2 regions of the Streptomyces sp. G5(2025) genome follow, and region 1 is predicted to be linked to the other one. Evidence: riboswitches for the same ligand, from Rfam matches in the RefSeq annotation. Region 1 holds a riboswitch; the other holds the start of a gene.
What was found. A riboswitch is a leader RNA that binds a small molecule or an ion and turns the genes downstream of it on or off. The one in region 1 is predicted to bind glycine.
Positions count from the first base shown of each region.

Region 2: it holds a riboswitch for glycine, as region 1 does, so the genes downstream of both, gcvT (glycine cleavage system aminomethyltransferase GcvT) here and gcvP (aminomethyl-transferring glycine dehydrogenase) in region 1, are expected to answer to the same signal.

Region 1 covers NZ_JBMUZT010000006.1:1,016,959-1,021,161, forward strand. The annotation lists gene gcvP (aminomethyl-transferring glycine dehydrogenase) at 1-1,790, opposite strand, end outside; glycine riboswitch at 1,987-2,086, opposite strand; gene ACOBQB_RS15455 (PRC-barrel domain-containing protein) at 2,228-2,605, shown strand; gene ACOBQB_RS15460 (DNA polymerase IV) at 2,983-4,203, opposite strand, start outside.
Region 2 covers NZ_JBMUZT010000006.1:5,656,230-5,660,432, reverse strand. The annotation lists gene ACOBQB_RS36570 (enhanced serine sensitivity protein SseB C-terminal domain-containing protein) at 1-125, opposite strand, end outside; gene ACOBQB_RS36565 (enhanced serine sensitivity protein SseB) at 346-1,125, opposite strand; gene ACOBQB_RS36560 (AAA family ATPase) at 1,187-1,876, opposite strand; glycine riboswitch at 2,009-2,112, shown strand; glycine riboswitch at 2,113-2,225, shown strand; partial or broken gene gcvT (glycine cleavage system aminomethyltransferase GcvT) at 2,261-3,393, shown strand; gene gcvH (glycine cleavage system protein GcvH) at 3,512-3,889, shown strand; gene glyA (serine hydroxymethyltransferase) at 3,901-4,203, shown strand, end outside.

The sequences.
Region 1 (4,203 bases):
CGCTGGTCGTCACCGTTGGCGCGGTGGTACCCACGGACCGCGAGCAGCCCGGCCAGCTCACCCTGCGACCCGGCGTTGGGCTGGAGGGAGACCTTGTCGTACCCGGTGACCTCGGCGAGCCGCTCCTCCAGCTCACGGATGAGCGTGAGGTAGCCCTGCGCCTGCTGGGCGGGCGCGAAGGGGTGCAGCTGTCCGAACTCGGGCCAGGTGACCGGCTCCATCTCGGTGGTCGCGTTGAGCTTCATCGTGCAGGAGCCCAGCGGGATCATGCCGCGGTCGAGCGCGTAGTCGCGGTCGGCGAGCCTGCGCAGGTAGCGCAGCATCGAGGTCTCGGAGCGGTACTGGTGGAAGACCGGGTGCGCGAGGTAGTCGTCGCCGCGCAGCAGGTCCGCGGGCAGCGTGTCCGCGACCTCGGCGTCGAGCGCGTCGACGTCGGCCTCAACCCCGAAGGCACCCCACACGGCGGCCAGCTGGCGGCGCGTGGTGGTCTCGTCACAGGCGAGCGAGACATGGTCGGCGTCGACCCGGCGGATGTTGACGCCGTTCTCGCGGGCGGCGGAAACGATTCCCTCGGCCTTGCCGGGCACGCGCACGGTCAGCGTGTCGAAGTACGCGCCGTGGACGACCTCCACGCCACCGGCCTTCAGGCCCGCGGCGAGCAGCGTCGCGTACCGGTGGGTGCGCCGCGCGATGGACTTCAGCCCGTCGGGGCCGTGGTAGACGGCGTACATCCCGGCCATGACGGCGAGCAGCACCTGAGCGGTACAGATGTTGCTGGTGGCCTTCTCACGGCGGATGTGCTGCTCTCGGGTCTGCAGCGCGAGGCGGTACGCCTTGTTGCCGTCGGCGTCGACGGAGACACCGACGAGCCGTCCGGGCAGGCTGCGGGCGAACTTCTCGCGCACCGCCATGTAACCGGCGTGCGGGCCGCCGAAGCCCATCGGCACCCCGAAGCGCTGCGTCGTGCCGACCGCGATGTCCGCGCCGAGCTCACCGGGCGAGGTGAGCAGCGTCAGGGCGAGCAGGTCGGCGGCGACGGTGACGACCGCGCCCAGCTCGTGCGCCTGGTCGATGAGCGGCTTGATGTCGCGTACGACACCGGAAGCACCCGGGTACTGCACGAGTACGCCCACGACACCGCGCTCGGCGGCTTCGGCGGGAATACCGGTGCTCAGATCCGTGACGACGACCTCGACGCCGGTCGGCTCGGCGCGGGTCCGGATGACGGCGATGGTCTGCGGCAGGGTGTCGGAGTCGACGACGAAGACCCCGTCCTTGACCTTGCCCATGCGCCGCGACAGGGCCATGGCCTCGGCGGCGGCCGTGCCCTCGTCGAGCAGCGAGGCCCCGGAGGTGGGCAGACCGGTCAGCTCGGCGACCATGGTCTGGAAGTTGAGCAGCGCCTCAAGACGCCCCTGGGAGATCTCGGGCTGGTAGGGCGTGTAGGCGGTGTACCAGGCAGGATTCTCCATGACGTTCCGCAGGATCACGGGCGGCGTGAAGGTGCCGTAGTACCCGAGCCCGATCATGGAATCGAGCACCTGGTTGCGGTCCGCGAGCGAACGCAGCTCGGCAAGCACCTCGGCCTCGGAGCGCGCGCCGGGCAGCTTCAGCGCCTCGGCGTTCTTGATCACATCCGGCACCGCGGCGGCCGTGAGCTCGTCCAGCGAGCCGTACCCGACCTGGGCGAGCATCTTGGCCCGCGCTTCCGCATCGGGCCCGATGTGCCGCTGCTCGAAGGGGATGCCCTGTTCGAGCTCGGAGAGCGGGATGCGATTGGTGGCAGTCATTGCGGAGGCCTCCTGGTCTGCGCGACCTACGAGGGGTACCACGGCGCGGGTACCCGGACGGCCTCCCCCTCTGTCATCTCAACCTGAGAGCTTCACCGGGGGACACCCGCGAAGGCGCCGTCCCGGCTTTCACCGTCGGTGAGGAAGGGGTTTCGAACGTGCCCGCCCGTACGCCCGCCCTGCTTTCCAGAGTGACCTCATCCGTGCGGTACGTGTGCCTGAGAGATTCCGGGGAGGATTTGCTCCTTCGGCGCCTCCGGAAATCCTGACCCGGAGAGCTCTCCCGCACGGGATCAGCAGCCAGCGCCAGCCTACCAGCGCGCCCCCCGGCCGTTCCGTCGAGTGGCCGCCTGCCCCGAAGTGCTCTTACTTAGTGAGTACGAGCGGACAAAGATGAGTTATGCCCACATCCGACCCCGCGACAGGCTGGAGGGCCCGTGCAGACCGACATCGATCCGCGCAATCTGATCGGCCGCAAGGCGTTCGACCGGAACGGGGCGAAGATCGGCACGATCGACGAGATCTATCTCGACGACGCCACCGGCGCACCGGAGTGGGCGGCCATACGCACCGGCCTGTTCAGCCGCGACGCCTTCGTCCCTCTGGAGCCGAGCGAACTGGTCGACGACGGCACCCTCCGCATCCCCTTCGACCGCGACCTGATCAAGGACGCCCCCGACTTCGGCGTAGGCCGCCACCTCTCTCCCGCTCAGGAACTCCAGCTCTACCACCACTACGGCCTGGACACCACACCCCCGTCGCCCCCACCCCCGGACCACGACTTCGGCCACATCACGGGCGCGGACCCTTCCTGACCCGCGTCGGCCACCTGTCCGCAGTCCTCGCCCCTTACCCCTGTACGAGCTGTCCCGCCGCCCCTCCGGCCCGAGAGCGCACCCTCAAACGCGCCCTCACCCCCTCCCACCGCCACAGCCCCCACCCTCAAACCGTGGCTTCGACCACGTCCGTCACAAGCAACCCACCCCACCCCGCCACCCACCTCACCTCTTGCCCCCTTTACGAGCCGCCCCGCAGCCCGGGGCGACCCTCAGCCACACCCCTCATGCCAGCCACTTCCCCGCCCCTCCAGGCCTCACCTACGGACCGCAACGTCCCACGACCACTTGCCGCAACCCTCGCCCTTCCCCCTGAACAACAACCACACCCAGGAACAACACCCCCCGCCGAACCCTCACCCCGAGCCCGCACCCTCAACCGCCTCCCCCACCCCGGCCACCGCCCCGCCCCCCGAAGGCGACGACACCTCCACCACAGCGGCCAGCGGCTCCACCGCACAGGGCGCCCGCTCCACCAACGGCAACGGCTCCGCCGGCGCCAGCAGCGGATCGTCCGTACGGAACGTCCGCACCCGCCCCGGTTCGGACCCCGGCGTCTCGAAACGCACCGTCACCCGCCCCAGCCCGCTGCCCTGCACCCACCCGTGCCCGTACTCGGCATGCCGCACATCGTGCCCGGCCACCCAACGCCGCTCCACAGGCGCCGCCGGCTCCTCAGCGCCCACCTCCTCCGGCTCCCCGAGCGACGCCCCTCCTGCCTCGCCGCCGGACTCCGGCCCCGCATCGGCCTCAACAGGCACCTCCGCCTCAGCCGCCGCCTGCGCCTGCGCGAAGAGGTCCTCTTGCGTGTAGTCGGCGAGCCCAGTGACCGCCACCCCCAGGAGCCGCACCCCTCCCGTGGTGTCCACCGACTCCAGCAGCCGCGCCGCGGCCTCCCGCACCACTCCGGGGTCATCCGTCGGCCCCCGCAGCGTCTCGGACCGCGTCAGCGTCGAGAAATCGAACCGCCGCACCTTCAGCACGATGGTCCGCCCCGAGTGCCCCGCCGCCCGCAGCCGCTGCACACACCGGTCGGCGAGCCGGGCGACCTCCCCCCTGACCCGCACCCGGTCGTGGATGTCCACGTCGTACGTGTCCTCGACGCTGACGGACTTCGTGTCCCGCTCGGCCACCACAGGCCGCTCGTCGTGCGCCAGCGCCATCGCGTACAGCGATCCGCCGTGCGCCTTCCCCAGCAGCCGTACGAGCTCGTCCTCCCCGGCCTCGGCGATCTCCTCGACCGTGGTGATCCCGGCCCGCCGCAGATGGTCCCCCGTGGCAGGCCCCACCCCGGGCAGCGTCCGCACCGACATCGGCCCCAGCAGCGCCCGCTCCGTCCCTGGCGCTATCAGCCGGAGCCCGTCCGGCTTGGCCTCCTCGGAGGCGATCTTCGCCAGCATCTTCGACGCGGCGAGCCCCACGGACCCGGTCAGGCCGGTCACCGCCTTGATGTCCGCCCGCAGCCGCTCCCCCACGGCCCGGGCCGACGCCTCGTCGTCGGCGACGCCACCTGCCTCCAGGTCCACGAAGGCCTCGTCCAGGCTGAGCGGCTCCACCAGCGGCGACAGCTCCCGCAG
Region 2 (4,203 bases), 4.6 Mb from region 1:
GCCTCGTACGCGTCGTAACGCCCCGGCGTCACCTGGCGCAGCAGCTGCTCGACCTGTCCCCCAGGTCTCGGCTGTGCTCGACCGGCGGAGACCCCGTCGCCCGCGGCCGTGCCCGACGCACTCACCCGTAACCGCCCCTTCACGCCGAACCCGACGACTCGATGAACTCGATGAACCAGATGAACCCGATGAACCCGATCAACCTCATGCACCCGGACGGCATGGCGGTGCCCCGGCCGGGTCATGGAACCAGCTTAAGCGTCGATCCCCGCCCGGACTTGACGTACGCCACGTCAACCCACACGGACGCGCGGCCTCCGCCGCCGGGGGCCAGGGGACGGCCTCTCACACCCCGCGCAGGTAAAACGGCCGTACCTTCGCCCGCAGCCACTCGCCCACCGGGTCCTGGGCCACGTCCAGCAGGACGAGGTTGACCGGCCAGGGCACCGGGATCTGGGTGAGGGCGCGGCCGAGGGCCCGCATCGGGAGGTCGCGGGCGTCGCCCTCCCAGGTGGTCAGTTCGACGCCGACGAAGAGCGTCGGGTCGTCCGTCTCGATGGCGGCCAGACAGCGGCGCGCGGTCAGCACGGCGCCCGCCGCCTCGAATTCCCGGCCCGCGGCGGCCAGGAAGTCCACCGGGTCCTCCTGCCAGTCCGGCTCGAAGAGGCGGACCCGGCCGCCGGTGGTGGGCCCGTCCAGCGGGGTGCGGCCGGCCCGGCACAGTTCGGCCACGGCGGGCGGCGGCAGGGGGGCGCCGACGGTGCCGTCGGGGTTCAGCGCGATCCCCAGCTGCGGCGGGAGGCCGCGGGCGAACTCGACGGCGGGCGCCACCGTGTACCCCATGTGGTCCGCCGCGCTGCCGAGCGCCTGGCGGAACTGCTCCTCGGAGGTGAAGACGGGGACGTACGCCTGTCCGTCGATCTCCAGGGTCGGCAGGTCGAGGGTGCCGCTGTCGGGGCCGCCGCCGTTGGGCAGCGGGACCCAGATCCGGCTGCGGCCCAGCACCTCGACGATGCGGGCACCCGCCGAGGAAGGGGCGCCGAGGGAGGCCGCGAGGACCTCCTCCAGTTCGTTGCCCGGCCATCCGCCGTACGGATGGGCGTGTGCCTGCGCCGGAAAGTCCATCTGTGCCAACCCCTGCTCGCGACCGCTCTGCCTGCGGCTCGCACCCTAACTCCGGCGGTCCTCAGCGGTCGAAGGCGATCCCCCGCAGCACCTGCGCCGCCGCCCGGTCCAGCAGCACCGCGGAGCCGCAGCCGCGCGGCAGGTCACCTCGCTCGGCGGCGTCCACGAGCCTGGCGATCATTCTGCGGTGCCGGGCGAAGGCGTACCGCGAGACGCCGCGGCCGCGCTCGCGCTGGCCCTGGAGGGCGGTGTCGGCGGGGACGTCGAGGAGGAGGAGATGCAGCGTCCTGCCGCGCCGCAGGGCCTCCCGGGCGAGCCAGCGGCGCACCCATGCCTGGGTGCCGCAGTCGTGGACGACGACGCCGGCCCCGGACCGCAGGGTGCGGCGCAGGCCCGCGTAGTGCGCGAGGCGGACCACGGGGCGGTAGACCGCGTACGGCAGCCATCCCGGCATGCGGGCCGCCCAGCGGTCGCGGGTGTCCTGGGAGTCGATACGGGCGCCGGTGACGGCCTGCCGCATCAGCGTCGACTTTCCGCCGCCGGGCAGCCCGGAGACGACGACCAGGTCGCCCTCGGCGAAGGTGAGGCGATGGGGGCTGTGCCCGGCCCGCTGCCGCAGATCGCGGACGACGGCCACGGGGTGCGGGCCGCAGCCCTCCCGGAGCGGGGCGGCAGCCTGCTTCGGCAGCGCCACCCCCGTGGTAGTGGCGTAGACACTCGTCCTGCTGCGCACCGTGATCGGCCTCCCCATAGCGGTCACGTACTGCTTTCCCCGGCAAGTGTAAAGAGAAGGTAATGCGGCACAAGAGGATTGCTCGACCACACGTCCCCGCCGGCCGAAGCCGCGTGCAATGATGTGCGCGCCAACTCCATACCGGCCGTTTGAATCCGCGCGGGAGAGTTCCCGGACCAGCATGTACGGGTCCGGGGCGCCGAAGGAGCAAGTCCCTCCCTTGAATCTCTCAGGCCCCGTACCGCGCGGGCGAGGCACATCTGAAAAGCGGGCCGGCAGCCGTCGGCCCCACCCAAGGTGCAAGCCGGGCTCTCGAAGCCGAGACGCTCCGGCGAACCTCTCAGGTTCCGATGACAGATGGGGAGGATCGACCTCGCCCGTCATGCCCTGGGAGTTTTCTTCATGAGCACTGCCCCCCGTCTGACCGCCCTCGATGCGACACATCGCGCGCTCGGCGCGACCATGACCGACTTCGCGGGCTGGGACATGCCGCTGCGGTACGCCAGCGAGCGCGACGAGCACAACGCCGTGCGCACCAAGGCCGGCCTCTTCGACCTCTCCCACATGGGTGAGATCACCGTCACCGGCCCCGAGGCCGTCGACTTCCTGAACTTCTCGCTGGTCGGCAACATCGGCTCCATCGGGGTCGGCCGCGCCCGCTACACGATGATCGTCGCCGAGGACGGCGGCATCCTGGACGACCTGATCGTCTACCGGCTCGGCCGGACCGAGGCCCCCGAGTACATGGTCGTCGCCAACGCCTCCAACGCGCAGGTCGTGCTGGATACCCTCACCGCCCGCGCCGAGGGCTTCGACGCCGAGGTCCGCGACGACCGCGACGCCTACGCGCTGCTCGCCGTCCAGGGCCCCGAGTCCCCGGCATCCTGAAGTCCCTCACGGACGCCGACCTGGACGGCCTGAAGTACTACGCGGGCCTGCCCGGCACCGTCGCGGGCGTCCCCGCGCTGATCGCCCGCACGGGCTACACCGGCGAGGACGGCTTCGAGCTGTTCGTCGCCCCCGGTGACGCCGAGAAGCTGTGGAACGCGCTGATGGAGGCCGGCACGCCCGTCGGCATGGTCCCGGCCGGTCTCTCCTGCCGCGACACGCTGCGCCTGGAGGCGGGCATGCCGCTGTACGGGCACGAGCTGACCGCCGGGCTGACGCCGTTCGACGCGGGCCTCGGCCGGGTCGTGAAGTTCGAGAAGACGTCGCAGGCGGACTCCTTCGTGGGCCGCGCGGCGCTGGCCGCCGCCGCCGAGCGCGCCGAGTCCGCGCCGCCGCGCAAGCTGGTCGGCCTGATCGCCGAGGGCCGCCGGGTCCCGCGCGCGGGCTTCTCCGTGGTCGCCGACGGCAAGGTCATCGGCGAGGTCACCTCCGGCGCCCCGTCCCCGACGCTGGGCAAGCCGATCGCGATGGCGTACGTCGACGCGGAACACGCCGCTCCGGGCACCCCGGGCGTGGGCGTGGACATCCGCGGCACGCACGAGCCGTACGAGGTCGTGGCGCTGCCGTTCTACAAGCGCCAGAAGTGACACCTCCGCGGCGGTCATCTCACGCACGGCAGAAGCACGGCAGAAGCCCAGCAGCAGTGACCCCGCGCACATCTTTCCCGTTCCGCAGCACCCACCCGCGTACAGGAGAATTCAGGTCATGAGCAACCCCCAGCAGCTGCGTTACAGCAAGGAACACGAGTGGCTGTCGGACGCCCAGGAGGGCGTCTCGACGGTCGGCATCACGGAGCACGCGGCCAACGCGCTCGGTGACGTCGTCTTCGTGCAGCTTCCGGCGGTCGGTGACACGGTGACCGCGGGCGAGACCTGCGGTGAGCTGGAGTCGACCAAGTCCGTCAGCGATCTGTACTCCCCGGTGACCGGCGAGGTCACCGAGGCCAACCAGGACGTCGTGGACGACCCGTCGCTGGTGAACTCCGCGCCGTTCGAGGGCGGTTGGCTCTTCAAGGTCCGCACCACGGAGGAGCCGAAGGACCTGCTCTCCGCGGACGAGTACACCGAGTTCTCCGGCAGCTAAGGATCTCCCCGATGTCGCTTCTGAACACCCCTCTGCACGAGCTGGACCCGGAGGTCGCCGCCGCCGTCGACGCCGAGCTCCACCGCCAGCAGTCCACCCTGGAAATGATCGCCTCGGAGAACTTCGCTCCGGTCGCCGTCATGGAGGCCCAGGGCACGGTCCTCACCAACAAGTACGCGGAGGGCTACCCCGGCCGCCGCTACTACGGCGGCTGCGAGCACGTCGACGTGGCCGAGCGACTCGCGATCGACCGGATCAAGGAGCTGTTCGGCGCCGAGTACGCCAACGTCCAGCCGCACTCCGGCGCCTCCGCC